One region of the Tardiphaga alba genome, then DNA from elsewhere that is predicted to be linked to it. Evidence: predicted binding sites of a transcription regulator. Region 1 holds the regulator's gene; each other region holds the start of a gene.
The links. Region 1 encodes LexA, which represses DNA repair genes until DNA is damaged. Its sites were predicted from a motif close to TGTTCNNNNTGTGTTCNG; they were not measured.
Positions count from the first base shown of each region.

Region 2: RPMA_RS25915 (helicase-related protein) is a predicted target of LexA. The motif match lies at 3,912-3,929, and genes of this name have one in related genera.
Region 3: RPMA_RS22455 (ribonuclease T2 family protein) is a predicted target of LexA. The motif match lies at 1,561-1,578, and genes of this name have one in related genera.
Region 4: rmuC (DNA recombination protein RmuC) is a predicted target of LexA. The motif match lies at 3,316-3,333, and genes of this name have one in related genera.

Region 1 is NZ_CP036498.1:3,448,477-3,453,641, reverse strand. It holds gene RPMA_RS16265 (ComEC/Rec2 family competence protein) at 1-2,075, shown strand, start outside; gene lexA (transcriptional repressor LexA) at 2,140-2,853, opposite strand; gene RPMA_RS16255 (YgiQ family radical SAM protein) at 3,284-5,165, shown strand, end outside.
Region 2 is NZ_CP036498.1:5,423,506-5,428,670, forward strand. It holds gene fdxA (ferredoxin FdxA) at 1-32, opposite strand, end outside; partial or broken gene RPMA_RS25910 (RNA-binding S4 domain-containing protein) at 186-454, opposite strand; gene RPMA_RS25915 (helicase-related protein) at 481-3,864, opposite strand; gene RPMA_RS25920 (DUF3108 domain-containing protein) at 4,290-5,108, opposite strand.
Region 3 is NZ_CP036498.1:4,687,685-4,692,849, reverse strand. It holds gene RPMA_RS22470 (DUF3617 domain-containing protein) at 1-329, opposite strand, end outside; gene RPMA_RS22465 (hypothetical protein) at 515-805, opposite strand; gene RPMA_RS22460 (hypothetical protein) at 975-1,439, shown strand; gene RPMA_RS22455 (ribonuclease T2 family protein) at 1,620-2,306, shown strand; partial or broken gene RPMA_RS22450 (23S rRNA (adenine(2030)-N(6))-methyltransferase RlmJ) at 2,497-3,356, shown strand; gene RPMA_RS22445 (cold-shock protein) at 3,605-3,820, shown strand; gene RPMA_RS22440 (outer membrane protein) at 4,007-4,633, opposite strand; partial or broken gene uvrC (excinuclease ABC subunit UvrC) at 5,070-5,165, shown strand, end outside.
Region 4 is NZ_CP036498.1:4,322,466-4,327,630, forward strand. It holds gene RPMA_RS20695 (hypothetical protein) at 1-69, shown strand, start outside; gene RPMA_RS20700 (inner membrane-spanning protein YciB) at 107-667, shown strand; gene RPMA_RS20705 (DUF429 domain-containing protein) at 956-1,630, opposite strand; gene rmuC (DNA recombination protein RmuC) at 1,636-3,303, opposite strand; gene RPMA_RS20715 (fumarate hydratase) at 3,551-5,165, opposite strand, start outside.

The DNA.
Region 1 (5,165 bases):
TCGCGCTGTATTTTGCAGCGGAGCGCGAGCCGGTGGCTGGGGTGGCGGCCGCAACGGCCTGTGCTTTTGCCATCGCAGCCATTCTGCTTCGGCGATCTTCTGCATTTCCTACCATGCTTCTCGCAGCCGCCTTGGCTGCAGGTTTCGCCTGCGCAACGTGGAAAAGTGCGCGCATCGCGCATGAGGTTCTGGCGAAGCCGGTTTTCGGGGCGGCACTGACCGGCTTCGTCGAAACCCGCGAGGAGCGCGAGCGCAGCGATCGTTTCGTGCTGCGCGTGGCGACGATGGAGACGCCGCGGGACGCGATCAAGCTGACGCGCGTGCGGCTGTCGGTGAAAAAGGGGACGGCGCCTGCGGTTGGCAGTTTCGTCACGCTGAAGGCGCGTTTGCAGCCGCCGCTCGCGCCGCTGCGGCCAGGCGGTTACGACTTTGCGCGCGATCTCTATTTCCAGGGCATCGGCGCTTCGGGCTTCGTCACCGGCGCGATCAGGAAGGTCGATCCACCCACGCCGCCATCGCGGCATCTGCAATATGCCGCCACCATGCAGGGCATGCGCGATGCCATCGATGCGCGTATTCGGGCGTCGCTCACGGGCGACAACCGCGCCATCGCGACGGCGCTCCTGACCGGCCGGCGGGATGCGATCTCATCGGACGTCAACGACGCCATGTTCATTTCCGGGCTCGGCCATGTACTGTCGATCTCCGGCTATCACATGGCGGTGGTCGCCGGCGTGGTGTTCTTTGTCGTGCGCGCGCTCTTGGCGCTGATCCCCGTGCTGACGGTGACGTTTCCCATCAAGAAGGTTGCGGCTGCGGCGGCATTATTGGCCGCGCTGTTCTACTTGCTGCTGTCGGGAGCCGAGGTCGCGACGCAGAGATCCTTCATCATGACTGCGGTGGTGCTGATCGCGGTCATGGTCGATCGCCGCGCCATCACCTTCCGCACACTGGCGATCGCGGCGCTGATCGTGCTGATCGTCACGCCTGAGGCGCTGGTGCATCCGAGTTTCCAGATGTCGTTCGCGGCGACGCTCGGCCTCGTGGCGCTGGTGCAGATCGGCATGCCAGCTTTGTTCGCGACATCCGAGAGTTCGACGACGGCACGCATCGCGCTCTGGGGCGGCCGCGAACTTTCATTGCTGCTGCTCGCATCGCTGGTCGCTGGCCTCGCGACGATGCCTTATGCGGCCTATCATTTTCACCGCATCACGCCTTACGGCATCATCGCCAATCTGCTGGCCATGCCGGTGGTTTCGATACTGGTGATGCCGGCAGGCTTGTTGGGCCTGATCGCCATTCCGTTCGGTTTCGATAGTCTGTTTTGGCACATCATGGAGATCGGGCTGCAATGGATGATCTTTGTGTCCAAGTGGGTGGCAGGGCTCCCCGGTGCGATCGGTCGCGTGTCGGCCTTCGGGACGGGGCCGCTGATCGCAGCCAGTTTCGGCATCATCCTGCTCGCATTGCTGCGCACGCCGTTGCGTTATGCGGGCGTGATCGCGCTGGCGGTGGCAACAGTGTGGGCTGCATTCACAAGGCAGCCTGACGTGCTGATCGCCGGTGACGGCCAGAGCGTGGCTGTCCGCGGACGTGACGGCCGGCTACATGTGATGCGCAGCGGCAAGGATGCGTTTTTGGTCAAGGAATGGCTTGGCGCGGATGCCGATGCGCGATTGCCGACCGATGCTTCGCTTGGCGAAGGCGTGTCATGCGATCCGTCAGGCTGCGTGACGGCGCTCGGTGATGGCGCCCTGATTGCCCTGACGTTGATGCCGGATGCATTCAGTGATGACTGTGAGCGCACGGTGTTGATCGTCACCGCGAAGCAGGCGCCCACCAACTGCCGGGCGATGGTGATCGATCGCGAGAGGCTGCAGGGGCAGGGAGCGACCAGTCTGCGGCGCGTTGGTGACGGTTTCTCAGCGGAGACGACGCGCACAGGCGGCTTGCAGCGGCCCTGGGCGCGCGGACCTGTCGATGCCGTGGAAGCTGCGAGTTCGACCGGCCAACGCACGCGCCAGGGACCGGTCGATGCAACGCCGGCGGAGACGGATCTCGCGCCGGACGATTGAGCAGGATCCCGAAAAGCGGATATGGGTTTTCGGGATCAGATCACGCTTTTACCGAGCGCATCGCTCAGTAGCGGCGATAGAGGCCGGTGAGCTTGCCTTGGATGCGCACGCGGTTCGGCGGCAGGATGCGAACCTCATAGGCCGCATTCGCCGGCTCCAGCGCGATGGAGGCGCCGCGGCGGCGGAAGCGTTTCAGCGTGGCTTCCTCGTCGTCGATCAACGCCACGACGATGTCGCCGGTGTCGGCGCTGTCGGATTTCTGGATCAGCGCCATGTCGCCATCGAGAATGCCGGCGTCCTGCATGGAATCGCCGCGCACTTCGAGCGCATAATGTTCGCCATTGCCGAGCATATCCTGCGGCACGCTGATCGAATGGCTGCGGGTCTGCAGCGCTTCGATGGGCGTACCAGCCGCTATCCGGCCCATCACCGGCACCGAGATGGTGCGGCCGCCGTCATCGTCGCTGGCCACGGGGGTGGGCGCGGAGCGGCCCTTGCCCAGCGTGCCTTCGATGACGCTCGGCGTGAAGCCGCGTCGTCCGCTCGCAGGGGCTGCGGTGTTGAGTTCAGGCAGCTTGATCACTTCGATCGCGCGTGCGCGGTTCGGCAGGCGGCGGATGAAGCCGCGTTCCTCCAGCGCCGTAATCAGGCGGTGGATGCCGGATTTGGAGCGCAGGTCGAGCGCATCCTTCATCTCGTCGAAGGAGGGCGGGACGCCGGCTTCCTTCAGTCGCTGGTCAATGAAGCGGAGCAGTTCGTATTGCTTGCGCGTGAGCATCTGAAAGCCATCCTCAGTTGACGGGTCTTCAACGACAGATCGTCGGCCGCCGCGTGTGTTTCAGGACCTCGTTGCAGACACCCTTTGCAGGGCATCTCATCGAGGGCAGTTCGCGAGTTCGGGCAACGCTTGACGACTAAGCCACGGAATCTCGAAACAAATCATGAACGAACACTATCTGTTCCATATGTGTTCCGCAATGGCTAATTTTGTCATCTTTCGCGCTTTCTGGACGTCCTTGCGACCCATTCGGAACGGCGCGTTTGTTTGCCCCGGTCGCGCGCGCTTACGGTGCGTGGTGGTACCAAGATAATCTTCTGCGAAGCGAAGCCGTCACAGTTCCCGCCAATGCCGGCAAAGACTGCATCGTTCTCGCTCAATATGCAGCGCCGCCGTTGAATTCGGACTCCCGGAGTCTTATGCGTGGCGCATGACAAATCTCGCCGTCGCCGAACAACCATTGATGTCCCGCGCCTTCCTGGTGCCGCAGCGCAAGCCTGCGCCATTCCTGCCCATGAGCCGTGCCGAGATGGACGAACTCGGCTGGGACGCATGCGACATCGTGCTGGTCACCGGCGACGCCTATGTCGATCATCCCTCATTCGGCATGGCCATCATCGGCCGCCTCTTGGAAGCGCAGGGTTTTCGCGTCGGCATCATTTCGCAGCCGGACTGGCATTCGGCCGAGCCGTTCAAGGCGCTAGGTAAGCCGCGCGTGTTCTTCGGCGTCACCGGCGGCAACATGGATTCGATGGTGAACCGCTACACCGCGGACCGCCGTATCCGCAGCGACGATGCCTATACGCCGGGCGGCGAGGGCGGCAAGCGGCCGGATCGCTGTACGGTGGTCTATGCGCAGCGCTGTCGTGAGGCCTTCAAGGATGTGCCGATCATTCTCGGCGGCATCGAGGCCTCGCTTCGCCGCATCGCGCATTACGATTACTGGTCGGAGAAAGTCCGCCGTTCGATCCTCGCCGACGCCAAGGCGGATCTCCTGCTCTACGGCAATGCCGAGCGCGCCGTGGTCGAAGTCGCACATCGGCTGGCCGATGGCGAGCCGCCGCGCGAACTCGATGACATCCGCGGCGTCGCGCTGTTCCGCCGCGTGCCCGAGAATTACACCGAACTGCCGGCGGACGATCTCGATTCCGCCGATGAAGGCGCGTCCCGCCAGAGCGGCGACACGGTGGTGCGGTTGCCGTCCTGCGAACAGGTCGAGCAGGACAAGGAAGCCTATGCGCGCGCTTCGCGCGTGCTGCATCGTGAGGCCAATCCCGGCAATGCGCGTGCGCTGGTGCAGAAGCACGGCGATCGCGATCTATGGCTCAATCCGCCGCCGATCCCGCTGACATCGGAAGAGATGGACGCGGTCTATGATCTGCCTTATGCGCGCGCGCCGCATCCGTCCTATGGTGATGCGAAGATTCCCGCCTGGGACATGATCAAGTTCTCGGTGACGATCATGCGCGGCTGCTTTGGCGGCTGCACCTTCTGCTCGATCACCGAGCATGAAGGCCGTATCATCCAGAACCGTTCGGAAAAATCGATCCTGCAGGAGATCGAAAAGATCCGTGACAAGACGCCGGGTTTTACGGGCGTGATCTCGGATATCGGCGGACCGACCGCGAACATGTACCGGATGGCGTGCAAGGATCCGAAGGTCGAGAAGGCCTGCCGGTTGCCGTCCTGCGTGTTTCCGGACATCTGCCCGAACCTCAACACCTCGCATGACGACCTGATCAGCCTGTATCGCAAGGTGCGCGAGACCAAGGGCATCAAGAAGGTGATGGTCGCCTCGGGCGTGCGTTACGATCTTGCGGTGCAGAGCCCGAAATATGTCGAGGAACTCGTCACCCATCACGTCGGCGGCTATTTGAAGATTGCGCCGGAGCACACCGAGCGCGGTCCGCTCGACAAGATGATGAAGCCGGGCATCGGCACCTACAACCGCTTCAAGAAGATGTTCGACGCCGCCGTGCAGAAGGCCGGCAAGAAATACTTCCTGATCCCGTATTTCATCGCGGCGCATCCGGGCACGACGGATGAGGACATGATGAACCTCGCGCTGTGGCTCAAGAAGAACCGCTATCGCGCCGATCAGGTGCAGACCTTCCTGCCGTCGCCGATGGCCACCGCGACGGCCATGTATCACACCGGCGTCAATCCGCTGCGCGGCGTGCGTCATGGCGCGAGCGAAAAGGTCGAGGCGATCAAGGGGCTGCGGCAGCGTCGGCTGCACAAGGCGTTTCTGCGCTATCACGATCCCGACAACTGGCCGATCCTGCGCGATGCGTTGCGGGCGATGGGCCGCG
Region 2 (5,165 bases), 2.0 Mb from region 1:
TTGATGCAGTTGTCGGTGACGACGTAAGTCATCCAGAACTCCGGAAACGATCTAAATTCGACGGTTGCGTAGCGCACCCACCCCCTTGCCGCAAGACATGCGGCCGGATTGGATCAGTGCGTTTCCATCATTGAGAAGGATTTTGCCACGAACCGGCTCTGGTCGGGCCTTTCCACCTTAACTAGTTACTCCGGCGGATGTTGCAAATCCGTATAGAGCACCCGGGCCGCGATTGCATCCCCCGACGCTCGGAAAATGCCGCGACCTTCATCACCCGGATCGCCTGATCCAGGGTGACGGTAATCACATCGCCGATCTTGATGCCGTGGCCGGGCGACTTCTGCCGCTCGCCATTTACCCGGACCTTGCCGCCCTCGACCAGCGCAGCGGCACTTGTGCGGGCTTTGACCACCCGCACATGCCACAGCCATTTGTCGAGACGCTGTCGGTCCAATCAGCACCGCATCAAGCGCGAGAAATTCATTCCTTGGTGCCCAGCTGCTCCTTGAGCGCAGCGAGCTTGGCAAAAGGCGAATTCGGATCCATGGCGCCGCCGCGATCCCGCGGTGAGGCGCTCGATGCGAATGGGCGCGTGGCACCGCCACGATCCCTGTCGCGACCACCTTCACGGCCCTTGTCGCCACCGAACTTGCCCTTGCCGCCCCCGAAGCGCTGATCGCGCGGCGGACGCCCACCGCCCTTGTCATTGCGATCGCCACGGGCTTCGCGATTCGGTGCACCACCACCCGGCGCATCGCTGCGCGGACGGCGGAAATCCTTGCCACCACCGCTGCGGTCGCCATCGCGGTCGCGACGGCCACCATTGTTGCGATCCGGGCGATTGCCGCGCTGACCGTCAGCGACGGCACCTTCGGCCTGGCCGGCCGGGGCCGCAGCCTGGCCGGCATTGTTATCGCGGCGGTGATGGTTGCGGTTACGGTCATGACGCGGTGGACGGCGTTCGTCGGAACGGCCACCGGGGCGCCAGACTTCGACCATTTCGGGCTCGGCCGGTGCCGCGGCTTCGGCGGCAGGCGCATCTGCATCGGCAGCAGCCGTCTCGGCAGGAGCAGCCTCCGCGGCTGCAGCTTCAACCGGGGCAGCTTCCGCAGGCGCTTCAACCACCGGCTCGCTCGCGACCGGCGACACGTCCGGCAGCAGCGATGCAGACGATGGAGCGGCAGTCTCTTCCGCGACGGGAGCTTCAGCGGCTTCCGTAACTTCGACCTGCGCGACCGGCTCTGCAGCAACAGCCTCACCGGCCGGCGCAGCTTCCGGACCGGCATCAGCCTGTGCGGCATCGGACACAGGCGCATCGGTGGCGGCTTCCACCTTGGCATCTGCCGTCGCAGCTTCGATCGGCGTCGTCGCAGCCAGCGGCTTCGGCGGTGCAGGCGGCAGCGCCGGCTTCTTCTCCATGCGATAGCCCAGCGCACGCAGGATCGAGGCAAAGTCTTCGCCGGCCGAACCCGTCAGCGAGGTCATCGCCTGGGTCACAGTGAAGCTGCGGCCGTCATAGGCACCCGCCGGCTTCTCGCCCGGCGAATTCTCGCGCCACGACAAAGCGGGACGGATCAGATCGGCAAGACGTTCGAGAATATCGACGCGCACCGCACGCTCGCCGGCATGGCGATAGCCGAGCACGCGATAGGCGTCGCGGCCGAGCACCTTGTCGACGGGGAACGAGGTACGGCCGGAGCCGGCTAGGTGCTGCGCGCTGGACAGTGCGGACATATCGACATTGTCCTGCTTCAGCGCCCACAGCAGCGCTGCGAGCGAACGCGCGGCCGGCTTCAGCAGGTTCGGGAAATAGATGTGATAGGCGCCGAATCGGACGCCATATTTGCGCAGCACGGCGCGCGACGGCTGATCGAGATCCTTCATCTCGGCGGCGATCTTCTGCCGCTCGAGCACGCCGAGCGCTTCATTGAGCTGGAAGGCGATGCCGCGCGCGATGCCGGTGACGTCTTCGGCCTTTGCGAGTTCAAACAGCGGCGCGAGCAGCTTTTCGATATGCGTCTTCAGGAACAGATCGAGACGGGCCTGCACGGCATCACGCGGCGCGCCGGTGAGGCGCTCGTCGGCGATGATGCGGAGGCGCGGATGCAGCACGTCATCGGCGGCGACCAGCTTCGCGACCGCATCACCGGTCCAGCGCAGCGTGCCGTCGGATGTCAGCACCAACTGATCGTCCGGCGCGTTGGAGAGCTTCTCTGCGCGCGCGTCGATCTCGCCGGCCAGCGCTTTCGACGCTGCGGCCTGCAAGGCCTTCGCATCGGAGCCGGCTTCGGCCGTATCGGGCAAGAATGTAAAACCGTCGAGCCGGCCAATCGTGTGGCCCTCGACAACAACTTCGCCCGTCTTACCAATTTCAGTATTCAGCATCGTGTTTTCCCGCAAGCGGCGCATCAATACACTGGTACGACGATCAACGAAACGCTCTGTAAGCCTCTCATGAAGGGCATCTGACAGTTTATTTTCCAGTTCACGGGAGATTCCCTGCCAATGTTCGGCATCTGCGAGCCAATCAGGACGATTTGCCACAAAGGTCCAGGTCCGAATCTGCGCAATCCGGCCTGACAGTGTGTCGATATCGCCGTCGGTGCGGTCCGCCTGCGCAATCTGGGCGCCGAACCACGCATCGGGGATGCGGCCGCGCTTCATCAGGAAATTGAAGATCGTCACCACCAGCTCCGCATGTGCGGCGGGCGCGACGCGGCGGTAATCCGGAATCTGGCAGGCATCCCACAGTTTCTCGACGGCATCCTTGCCCTGCGCCATCTCGCGCACGTCAGGATCTCGTGCCGCATGATCGAGGACACGTAAATCCTCGGCAATTGGCGCACGTGTCAGGGCCTCATGGCGCGGCGACAGCGCGAGCGAGACCTGAAGGGCCGCAATCGATGAGAAATCCAGCTTCGAATTGCGCCATTGCAGCACTTTGACGGGATCGAAGATGTGGTTCTGCAACTGGTTGACCAGTTCGGGCTCGAACGGCTCGCAGCGGCCCGTGGTGCCAAAAGTCCCATTGCGCGTGGCGCGGCCGGCGCGGCCGGCGATCTGGGAAAATTCGGACGGCGTGAGGCGGCGGAACTGGTAACCGTCATATTTGCGGTCAGAGGCGAAGGCGACGTGATCGACGTCCAGATTCAGGCCCATGCCCACGGCATCGGTGGCGACGAGATAGTCCACATCGCCGGTCTGGAACATCTCGACCTGGGCATTTCGCGTGCGCGGCGAGAGACTTCCCAGCACCACGGCAGCGCCGCCGTGCTGGCGCTTGATCAGCTCGGCGATGGCGTAAACTTCATCGGCCGAAAACGCGACAATGGCGGTGCGGCGCGGCTGGCGGGTGATCTTGCGGTCGCCGGCGAATTCCAGCGTGGACAGCCGCGGACGGGTTACGATGTTGATTCCAGGGAGTAATTTCTCGACGATCGGACGCATCGTGGCGGCGCCGAGCAGTAGCGTTTCGTCGCGGCCGCGGCGGTTCAGAATCCGGTCGGTGAACACATGGCCGCGTTCGAGGTCGGCGGCGATCTGGATTTCGTCCACGGCCAGGAACGAGACGTCGAGATCGCGCGGCATCGCCTCGACGGTGGAGACCCAATAGCGCGGCTTGGACGGCTTGATCTTCTCCTCGCCGGTGACCAGCGCGACGGCTTCCGGCCCGACGCGGGCGAGGATCTTGTTATAGACCTCGCGCGCCAGCAGGCGCAGCGGAAGGCCAATGATCCCGGAGGGATGCGCGAGCATCCGCTCGATGGCGAGATGGGTCTTGCCGGTATTGGTGGGGCCGAGGACGGCGGTGACGCCGGCGCCGGGCGCCCGGCCTGTGCCGAGCGGAGAATTCGAAAAGGCCATGGTTTTCAAGTATTTCCGAGCGGCCTTCTGTCAAGGCAAGCGAGTTTGGGAACGACTCCGGAACGAAACCGGCCCGAATCGGTGACTCCGCACCGGCTGGGCCCGTTCACCCCCAAGATGTCGCGGCGAGCGCCCTAAGTCCTCACTAGATCAAGTTTGTGACAGGGCAACAAGGCCTGTGAATTCATGTTGAAAACGCCGAGTCCTGCGGACTCCGAATGGCAAAAGAGTCAACTGCGCTTCGGTGCCGCCGGTTGGCCTATCTGAGATAGTGTTCCGGCTCGCGCGCGCACGTTTTGCAGCAGCGTCGCAGACCCGTAGGATGGGTAGAGCGAAGCGAAACCCATCCCCGCAAGCACCGGAGCCCGCGATGATGGGTTTCGCTCCGGCGCCACGCGCCTGCGCTCTACCCATCCCACGAATGCTCAATTCGTCTTCGCCACCGCCTTGGGTGGCGCGGCCGTGGTCACGAACTCCGTCGCTTCCAGCATGGCCTGGCCGAGCGGGGTCGGGATCGTCACGCGATAGGGCACCAGCACGCGGGTGCCGGCGACGGGCACCAGCCACGCCTCCATATTGCGCTGGGCGGCGAGATATTTGATGGCGGCGCGGTCCGGCGCGTAGCCGGCGATGGGCGTGAAATAGACGGCGCAGACGATGGCCGGGCCGTGATAGCCCTTCTCGGCCTTCACCTGCTCCATCCGCTTGTAATCGAGCTTGATGTCATAGCGCATGCGGCCGTCGAAGATCGACGTGCCGGTGCGGCAACTGTCCGGCGCCAGCACATTGCCGGTGCCGGCCACGGTGAGCAGCGAGCCGGTCATGGGATCGATCACATTGCGCCGATGCGCATCGGTGACCGGGATCCGATCGGGATCTGCCGGCGGCTCCGGCTCGATGGAATACTCTTTCACATAGCCCAGCGCGATCTGCATCTTGATCGCTTCGGACTTCTTCGCCGAGGTGGTGGTGGCGGAATAATTGGTGGGGCCGAGCTGGCCCGCGACCACGCGGCCCTGCGCCTGGCCGAAGCCGGAGCCGCCGGAAAACGCCTTCAAGAGACCCGCGGTGCCGCCGGTCGCCGCCGCGCTGTATTGATCCTCGGTGATGTCAATGGCCCAGGTGCCCTTGCCCACCGGAATGCCGGCGAGGCTGGCTTCATATTTTGCCTCGACCTTGCCCTGTGCCGCAGCTGGCCGGGCCAGGCCGAGCAGCGCGGCCGTGAGGCCGACAGCGCCCGCCATCAGCAGGCGCGCGCGCGCAGGCGACCTGGTGACGCGAAGCCCGGCGCAAAAATGTCG
Region 3 (5,165 bases), 1.2 Mb from region 1:
AAATCGCCGGTGGCTTCCGCATGGCTCGTCACCGTGGCATCGCCGATCGTGCAGACGCTGTCGCCGATATAGCTGCTACCGGATTTCGTCATCTCCTGCTTGGAGCACTTCATCGCGTCCGACGACATCTTGTTCATCTGTCGATCGACGCTTTCATCGGTGCATTGATGCATCACCATCGGCGGCGTCACGGTTTTCGACACGCCGGTGATCTGCGTGGTCAATTCCCACAGGCCTGCCTTGCGGATCGGCAGCTGAACATTGTCGGCCAGCAATGGCGAGGTGGTGCACAGAAGGGTGAGAGCGATCAGGCTCGCGCGCTGAATCATGGGATACCTCCGATGTCCTGTTATTGTCACGGGTAGGACAGGTCTTACGGCATCCGATTATGTCTTTTGTGTCATCGCGCGATTGTACGTGCGACGCGTCCTGCGCTTCGCGCAGCATGGGTGTTTGCTGACGCTCATCGCGCGTCAGCGAACAGGCAACCCATCATCTGTAGTGTTGCTTGTGCTCAGTAGCGAACGCTGAGCGGGCGCTCGTTGGCGCCATAGGGCACCCAGCGGCAGGCGAACGAGACATAGCCGCCATACTGGTTCTGCGAGCCCAGGAATTTCACGACCTTGCCGTAACGCGCGCAATGGTCGATCGCGAGTGCGCGAATGTCGGTCTGGGCGATCAGCGAGGTGGAGATGATGCCGCCGGTGTCGTTGCCTTTGAACGGGGGCACCCAGTCAGCCCTGGCTGCGCCGCTCACCGCCGCGCTCATGCCCAGTGCCAAAATCGCCAACCGAATCGTCCGCATCGTCGTCTCCTTATTCGTCAGCCGGCACCTTAAAGGGCATCGGCGACGCTGGAAAGAACGCCCGGCGTGCACTGACGGAGTTGTGCGCAGGGTGTTGCCGCGGTGCACTTGACCCCGCAAGGCCTTCGCGGCACGGTCCCGGAACCTCATTCCAGCCGGCGGATTCCCTATGCGCACCATCGTTTCGTTCCTGAAAAAAGCTGCCTTGGTCGCCGTTGCCGGTCTGGCGCTGTTCAGCATGGCGCCGAAAGCGCAGGCCGCCAATCTGCTCGAGCTCAATTTCGGCCTGTTTGGCCCGAATTACGAAGGCAAGGTCGGCTCCTGCGAATCCGCGCTGTGGAAGATCACGTACCAGTTCCAGAACAAGGAAGCGGGCTTCTGGAATTCTGCGCTGCAGGTCGCGGGCTTCAGCCGCGTCCAGGAAACGGCCTTCCGCCCTTGGACCTCGGACAACATTCCGCGCCGTTTCTGCACCGCCGATGCAATGTTCACCGACGGCAAGCAGCGCCAGGTGCATTATTCGGTCATCGAGGACGGCGGTTTCGCCGGCTATGGCGATGGCGTCGAATGGTGCGTGGTCGGCCTCGACCGCGACTGGGCCTATAACCCGAAGTGCCGCGCGGCGAAGTTCTAAGACCACGGTCTCGTAGTTCGGTAGCCTGGATGGAGCGCAGCGAAATCCAGGAACCGATGCTTCGGCACATCTGCCTGTCCCCGGATTGCGCCTTGCTCCATCCGGGCTACTCTTCCTTCATTGTTCTTGAATTGTTCTTGATGCCCGATTAGGCTTGCCTGATCAGGGGTGGGGCACGCCATGTTTCATGCAATTCGGTCGGTCGTTTCGCTCGGCATTTTTCTGCTGGTCGCACTGTCCATCGGCAGCGCCGCGGCGCAGGACCGCCGGCAAAATGCACCCGGCGAATTCGATTTCTATGTCCTGTCGCTGTCGTGGTCGCCGTCGTTCTGCGAGGCCGCGCAGGAGCGTGGCAATTCCTCGCGCAATCAGCAGATGCAGTGCGGCGGCCGCCCCTATGCTTTCGTGGTCCACGGCCTCTGGCCGCAATATGATCGCGGCTTTCCCAATTACTGCGAGCGCCCGGCACCGCGGCTGCCCCGCAATATCATGACCTCGATGCTGGACCTGATGCCGGCGCCGGGCCTGATCTTCAACGAATGGGACAAGCACGGCACCTGTTCGGGCCTCGGCCCGCGCGCTTATTTCGAGACCACGCGCAAGGCGCGCGCCGGCGTGAAGATTCCCGATGAATATATCGATCTTCAGACGGCGAAGACGGTGTCGCCCGAGGCGGTGGAAGATGCTTTCATTAAGGTCAATCCCGGCCTCAGCAGCTCCGCCATCGCCATCACCTGCGAGCGCAATCGCTTGCAGGAGGTGCGGATCTGCATGAGCAAGGATCTTCAGTTCCGCGCCTGCGAGGAAATCGACCGCCGCGCCTGCCGCCGCGACAAGATAGTGATGCCGCCGGTCAGGGGTGGGTAGGCGCGCTCTGTCGTTGCCCGGCCGTGCGCGCAATTGCGCGCTAGGACCGGGCAATCCAGTAAGCGCTGGCAGAAGTGGTTGAGCTGCGCAGCCGGTGTCTACTGGATCCCCCGCTCCGCGCGCGCCTTCGGCGCGCTAGGCGGGGGATGACAAGTTGAGGGTTGGAGCCACTTGGCGTACTCCATCTCCCATGAATTATCGCCACGCCTTCCATGCCGGCAATTTTGCCGATGTCATCAAGCATCTCGTGCTGGTCCGTATCCTGACCCATCTGCACGAGAAGCCGACGCCGTTTCGTGTCATCGACAGCCATGCCGGTGCCGGCCGCTATGATCTCACCGGCGACGAGGCGACGCGCTCGGTCGAATGGAGCACCGGCATCGCCCGTATGATGCAGTCGAGCTTCAGTGATGCCGCCGAGAAGCTGATTGCGCCCTACCTGGACATCGTTCGCGCCTTCAATCCCGATGGTGATCTGGTCGCCTATCCCGGCTCGCCGCTGATTTCCCGCGCGATGATGCGGCCGCAGGATCGCATGGTGTGCTGTGAACTGGAGCCTGTGGCGCGCAAACAGCTGATCTCGGCACTGCGCCATGACGAACAGGCCCGCGTGGTCGATATTGACGGCTGGGTCGGTCTGCCCGCTTACGTGCCGCCGAAGGAGCGTCGCGGCCTGGTGCTGATCGATCCCCCTTCGAGGCGAAGGACGAATTCTCCAGGCTGGCCGCGGGGTTTGCACAGGCCTATGCCAAATGGCCGACCGGCATCTATATGCTGTGGTATCCGGCCAAGAGCCGCCGTCCCACCGATGATCTTTCGCGCAGCGTCGCCGCCACCGCGGCAGCGTCGGCGACGCCAGGAAAATGCCTGCGCCTCGAATTCAGCATTGCCCCGCAAGACCCCGACGGTCCGCTGACTTCCACCGGACTCCTGATCGTCAATCCGCCGTGGAAATTGCAGGACGAGCTACGCCAGATCCTGCCGCAACTGGAAAGGCCGCTCGGTGTCGGCGGCGTGGCGCGCTTCCGGCTCGAAAACGCCAAGGCGTGAGTGCGGACTCAACTACTCAAGCGGCAACTCTCCTGCCACGTTTCCAAAAACGGTAGTCACCTTCATGGAACCGTATTAAGCTGGTTGCGTGACTGGCTTTACGTTCCGCTTCCGCGAATGGTTGCGGCGGAGTGACAAGGCCCAAAAAAGACTATCAAAAGAAACGGCCAAGCATCTGAGGAGTGAATGTCCGGTCGGTCGCGGCGCAAGTGCGCCGGGGCGGAGCATTGCGGGGAGGGAGTTTCCCGATGGGCATGAGTGGTACGGTCAAATTCTTCAATGGCGAACGTGGCTACGGCTTCATCAAGCCGGATGACGGGGGACGAGACGTTTTCGTCCACATCACCGCAGTCGAGCGTGCGGGCTTGAAGGACCTGATCGAGGGACAGCGGATCACATTCGAGGTCGAGCCCGACAAGAAGGGCAAGGGACCGAAGGCGGTCGATCTGGTGATTACCGGGTAGCGCCGCGCGCACAATCCGGACGTCACCGGCAAGAAAAATCCCGACCGCGAGGCGGTCGGGAGTGGGTCGTGCTGGTTTCTTCTCACTTGGAGCTTGGAGAGAAGCGGATCGGCATGAGCCGACCCGCCGCTACCTGTTGGGTTAAACCCGCAAGGCTTAAACTCGTAAGGCTTAAACTCGTAAGACTTAGAAGTGATAGTTCACGCCGATGCGGACGGTGCTGAAGTCCAGGCCGCTGTTCGACGGAATGAGCGAGTAGTTGTTCTTGGACAGATCGACATAGAGATATTCGATCTTTGCGGTCCAGTTCTGATAGATGCCGACTTCGGCGCCGACACCGGCGGTCCAGCCGATCGAGGTGAAGGACTGCTGCAGGTTGCCGAGCTCGGCCTCCAGGCTGCCGAAGGCTAGACCGGCGGTGCCGTAGAGCAGCACATTGTTGACGGCGTAGCCGAGACGGCCGCGCGCGGTGCCGAACCACGGGTTCGAGAACTTGTAATTGGCGAAACGGCCATCGGCGCCCGTCAACTGGATGTCGCCTTCGACACCGTAAACAATGTTGCCGCTCTGCCAGTTGTAGCCGGCGGTCACGCCGCCTGCGATGCCCGATGGCTTGGCCGAGGCGCCGGAGACATTGCCCCACTCATAACCGAGATTGGCACCCAGATACGGGCCGGCCCAGCTATAGCCATTCAGCGGCTGCGCGACCGTATAGGGCGCCGGTCCGCGCGACCGATAGCCCAGATCCGCTGCCTGCGTTGCCGTCACACCCGTCACCAGAACGGCGACTGCCGCGAACGCAAACTTGGTCATCTCAAACTCTCCACAACGCTTTACTGCCGTCCCAAACACCGTCCGATCTCAGTCGGAACGAAGGCTTAGGGTTACGGAATTCCATCATTTATCGAGACGATTTATCGAGAGTTTTAGATTAAGCGGTTCTTAATGCGCGGGATGGGCGCGGTATTGGCGTTAAAAGAGTCTTACTTTTGACGATGCCGGATTTTCCCCGGGCAGGCGGGATATTCGCAGGATCGCCCCAAGCCGGCCGCATGGCTGCCGCACCAAATGTCGTCGCGTGCTGGCAGCGGACGGCCGTAACGCCTAAATTCACCCCATGATTCAAGACCCCGACCATCCCGTTCCGGCGCCGGAAGAGGCGGCCGCCGAGCCAGTTTCCGCGCCGCAGGTGCCTCAACAGGCCCAATCCGGTCTGCAAGCGCCCCCGGATATGGATCTCGATTCAACGGAAGATGACGAGGAAGCCGGGCTGCCGGACGAGGCCGAGGAACCCGTCGAGGATGTTCCCGAAGGCACGCTTGCGGTGGGCCGGGCCGCCATCGAG
Region 4 (5,165 bases), 870 kb from region 1:
ACCAGATGGTATCCGCAATATCGGCGCGCGAAATATGCCGCCGGCCAGACGCCGCCGCTGAAGTCCTGATCGTTACCACCTGCCCCTCACTCTTCCGGAGACCGCGATGAAGGACGTATTCGCCAAGCTGGGCCAGGACTTCTTCTCCACCGTCCTTTTCCTGGTGCTCTATCTGATCACCGGCGATGTGGTCCTGGCGACCTGCGTCGCGATTGCAGGCGCGGTCGCGCAATTCATCCGCGCGCGCATCAAGGGAGAGAAACTCGATGTGATGACCTATGCCAGCCTTGCACTGGTCATTGTGCTGGGCGGCGCAACGCTGCTCACCAATGATCCGCGTTTCGTGCTGGCCAAGCCGAGCATCGGCCATTTCGCCATCGGCGCGATCATGCTGCGCAAAGGCTGGATGCTGCGCTACCTGCCGCCGATCGTCAGCGAGACCATTCCGGAATATGTGACCATTGCAGGCTATGCCTGGGCAGCGCTGATGTTTGCGCTGGGCGCCGGCACCATCGGCGTGGCGATGAGCGGCGACATGAAGCTGTGGGCGTTCTACGTATCGGTGGTTCTGATGGGCGCCAAGGTCGCCGCTTTCGGACTGCAATATGTCGTTTTCAGAATTCTGGTCGGCCGCCGCCTACGGGCGGCCGCGGTGTCGGTGCCGTAACGGCTGACCTCAGAGATAGTGGTAAAACATCACGCCGTTGATCGCGCTGGCCGCGGCGAGCAAGGTCACCACCGTCACATTCAGCTTCAATGCATCGATCATGGCCCCGCCTCGAATCCCGGTTCTGTCTCCGATGCCATTGGAACAGGAGTCCGCGAGTCGTCACCGCTTTTCTTTTTTCTCCACGGGCTTGTGAGTCCGCACAGAATCGAGTCCCGGAGATGATGGTTAATCGGCGTGATGGACTGCGTGGCTGAGTCGCGCTTTGTCGATGAAAATGTCGACGCGTCAGAACCAGATCTGCATCGCAAGCTGATGCGAATCATGGGGCGCGTCTCCGCTCGGCAAACAATCCCGCGCATCGCGTGCTGCGAGCGCAACGGCGCAGGCATCCAGCACATCGTCGCGCTTGGCGCCGGTGCCTTTGCGCCGGACCGACAACCACTCATCCAGTTCGCGCAAGCCGTTTGCAGCGAGTAGATCGCGACGAAGTGCGAGCCCCTCCTCCGTATGTTTCGACGGCAATGGCTTGTCATCATTCAAACGCAGGAAGACCAGTTCGGGATGCACCTCGCGCAGATCGAGATGCCGATGCCGTCGGATGAACACGTCCGTCTCCATGATCTTGGCGCCGATATGCCAGAGCTGCAACGACACACGCGACTGTCCACGCCGCACGGCCTCTTCATTGGCACGAGCGGGATCAGTGAATTCCTGCCACAACCACCGCCGCGCACCGGAGAAGACGCGCGAACCGTGAGGCCTGAGCTTCGCACGGGCCAGGCGATCGCAGAGACGATCGCCGTCCTCGGTCATCCCGATGGGAATGTCGATGGCCGCCCGGTCGAAGCGCTGCGCTGCGAGCCACGAGATGTCCGATGGAAAAGCGATGCTCCGGCGGTCACCATCGAGGGTGACGGCGACCCAGCCTTTACGAAAACCGTCGAGACCGATGGCCATCATCGGTCTCAGTCCGGCGACGGTGCGTCGTCGTCCAGCAAGGCGTCGCGTGCGGCGCCACCGATGGCCTTGATCAGATCGTCGTCGCCATCATCGGGCAGCGCTTCATTGAGCCCTAGCATCCGGGCTGCACTGCCGTCATCTGGCATGACGGCGACATCGCGCAGTGCGCGATCCATCAGGCGGCTGCGCTTGTCGAGCTCGGCCACCGAGCCCGCGGCCGTATTCAGCTGCCGGGCGACCTTGCCCACCGTATCGTTGTAGCGCTTGAACTCGGTGCGGACGGCGCTGAGGATCTTCCAGACATCGCCGGAGCGCTCCGCGATCACCATCGAGCGATGATTGACCTGGAAGGCGTGGAGGATGGCGGCAAAGGTGGTCGGCCCTGCCAGCATCACATTGCATTCGCGCTGGACGTGATCGAACAGGCCGGGAATGCGCAGCACTTCCGCGAACAGGCTTTCGGTGGGCAGGAACAGGATCGCGCGCTCGGTGGTGCGCGGCGGGTTGATGTATTTCTTCGCGATGTCCTTGGCGAAGGATTTTATGCGGTTTTCGAGCTGTTTGCGGAAATGCGCGGCCAGTTCGACGTCATTGGCTTCGAGCGCCTCGAGCATATGCTCGTGATCCTCGCGCGGAAACTTCGCATCCACCGGCAGCAGCATTTCGTCACCATCGAGCATCGGCAGGCGGATCGCATATTCGACGCGCTCTGCCGAATTCGGCTTGATCTGCGCGTCCTTGATATATTGCGTCGGCGACAGGAAATCCTGCAGCAGCATCGCCAGCTGCACCTCACCAAACGTGCCGCGCAGCTTCGGATTGGTGAGGACGTTTTTGAGATCACCCACATGGGTGGAGATGCTGCGCATCTCGCCGAACACTTCATAGGCCTTATTGAGCTGCTCGACCACGCGGCCGAAATTCTCGTTCAGCCGTGTTTCCAGCGTGGTCTGAAGCTTCTCGTCGACGGTGGTACGGACCTTCTCCAGCTCGGCAGCATTTTCGGTGCGCAGCTGATCGAGACGGCCTTCCACCGTCTGGCGCAACTGCTCGCCGCTCTGGCCCTGGGTGCGGGTGAGTTCGTCGATCGCAAGCTTCGTCGCGTCGAGACGCTCCTTCTGGTGATTGCTGATCTCACCCAGCGTGCCCGCCACATTCTGGCGCAGGCTGTGGAAGCTGTTGTTCAGCTCCTCGCGCAGGTTGCGCGCGGACTCCGCATGCGCGGCGCCGGATTGATCGAGCTTGTGTTCGACCATCGTGCGCAACGCCTCGCGATTGGCGGTGGAGGACTGCTCCATGCGGCCGATATCGGCATTCAGCTTGGTGCCGATCTCGTTGATGCGGGCTTCGGTGGTCTGGTTCGATAGAGCGAGACGCTGGCCAAAATTATCGACCTGCTTGAGCAAGCGGTCCTCCAGCTTCAGCATCATGTCCGCCGCCGCGCCCTGCTGCTGGCTCATGGTCTGCAGCAGCTCCTGCCGGACAGCGCGGATCTCGGCGTCGGACGCCGCGCGAATGGCGTCGCCCTCGAAGCGCAGCAGCTCGCTGACCTCGGCGCGCTCCAGCGCAACCGGGCGACGCGCGACCACGATGACAGCCACGATCGCAAACAGCGCGGCGATGAAAGCCAAAGCCAGCGTGGCAATCGGAAAATAGGGAGTAAATTCGGTCACGGGCATCTCTCGCGTACTCTTTTTGTTCTAGCGAGAGGCGAGAAATTCCGCAAGGCTTCGTGCGGGTGGAAGCGTGCGGAAACCGGGGATGAATGGGGCTCCGTCCCCTCATGGTGAGGAGGCGCGGAGCGCCGTCTCGAACCATGAGATGGCCTGGCTCCGGAGTCTGGCGGCCATCCTTCGAGACGCCGCGCAATTGCGCGGCTCCTCAGGATGAGGGGCGGATCTGGTTCCGCCCCTCTAATCGTTAGCCCAGGTTCAGTTCCTTGAAGAAGTCGTTGCCCTTGTCATCGATGATGATGAAAGCCGGGAAATCCTCGACTTCGATGCGCCAGATCGCTTCCATGCCGAGCTCGGCATATTCGACGACCTCGACCTTCTTGATGCAGTGCTCGGCAAGGTTCGCCGCGGTGCCGCCGATCGAGCCGAGATAGAAGCCGCCATACTTTTTGCAGGCTTCGCGCACGGCGACCGCACGGTTGCCCTTGGCGACCATCACCATGGAGCCGCCGGCGGCCTGGAACTGATCGACGAAAGAATCCATGCGGCCGGCCGTGGTCGGGCCGAAGGCGCCGGACGCATAGCCATCCGGGGTCTTGGCGGGGCCCGCGTAATAGACCGGGTGGTTCTTGAAGTAATCCGGCAGCGGCTCGCCCTTCTCCAGGCGTTCGCGCAGCTTGGCATGCGCGCTGTCGCGCGCGACGACCATGGTGCCGGTGAGCGAGAGGCGCGTCTTGGTCGGATATTTGCTGAGCGTCGCCAGCATGTCCTTCATCGGCTGGTTGAGATCGATCTTCACGACCTCGCCGCCGAGCTCCTGCTCCACCTGCGGCAGATATTGCGCGGGGTTATGTTCGAGCTCTTCGAGATAGACCCCGTCCTTGGTGATCTTGCCGAGCACCTGACGATCGGCCGAGCAGGACACGCCGAGGCCGATCGGCAGCGACGCACCGTGGCGCGGCAGGCGAATGACACGGACGTCATGGCAGAAATACTTGCCGCCGAACTGCGCGCCGACGCCCGACGACTGCGTCATCTTGAGGATTTCCTGCTCCATCTCCAGATCGCGGAAGGCATTGCCATCCGGCGAGCCCTGGGTGGGCAGCGCGTCGAGATAGCGCGCCGATGCAAGCTTCACCGTCTTCATGCACAGCTCGGCGGACGTGCCGCCGATGACGATGGCGAGGTGATAGGGCGGGCACGCGGCGGTGCCCAGCGTCATGATCTTTTCCTTCAGGAACGCAAGCAGACGATCCTTGGTCAGCACCGACGGCGTGGCCTGGAAAAGGAAGCTCTTATTGGCGGAGCCGCCGCCCTTGGCCATGAACATGAACTTGTAGGCGTCGTCGCCTTCGGCATAGATCTCGCACTGTGCCGGCATGTTGTTGGCGGTGTTCTTTTCTTCATACATGGTCAGCGGCGCGACCTGCGAGTAACGCAGATTGCGGCGCAGATAGGCGTCGCGCGCGCCTTCGCTGAGAGCGGCTTCGTCCTCACCATCGGTGATGACGTTGCAGCCCTTCTTGCCCATGATGATGGCGGTGCCGGTGTCCTGGCACATCGGCAGCACGCCGCCGGCGGCGATATTGGCGTTCTTCAGGAAGTCGAAGGCGACGAACTTGTCGTTCGGCGAGGCCTCGCTGTCATCGAGGATGTTGCGCAGCTGCTGCAGGTGGCCGGGGCGCAGATAGTGGTTGATGTCGCCGAACGCCGCCTCGCTGAGCGCCTTCAGCGCATCGCGCGACACCACCAGCATCTCCTTGCCCAGCACCTTTTCGACGCTCACGCCCTCGGAGGTGATCTTCTTGTAAGGCGTGGTGTCCTTGCCCAGCGGGAACAGCGGGGTGTGCTTATAGGGCGGA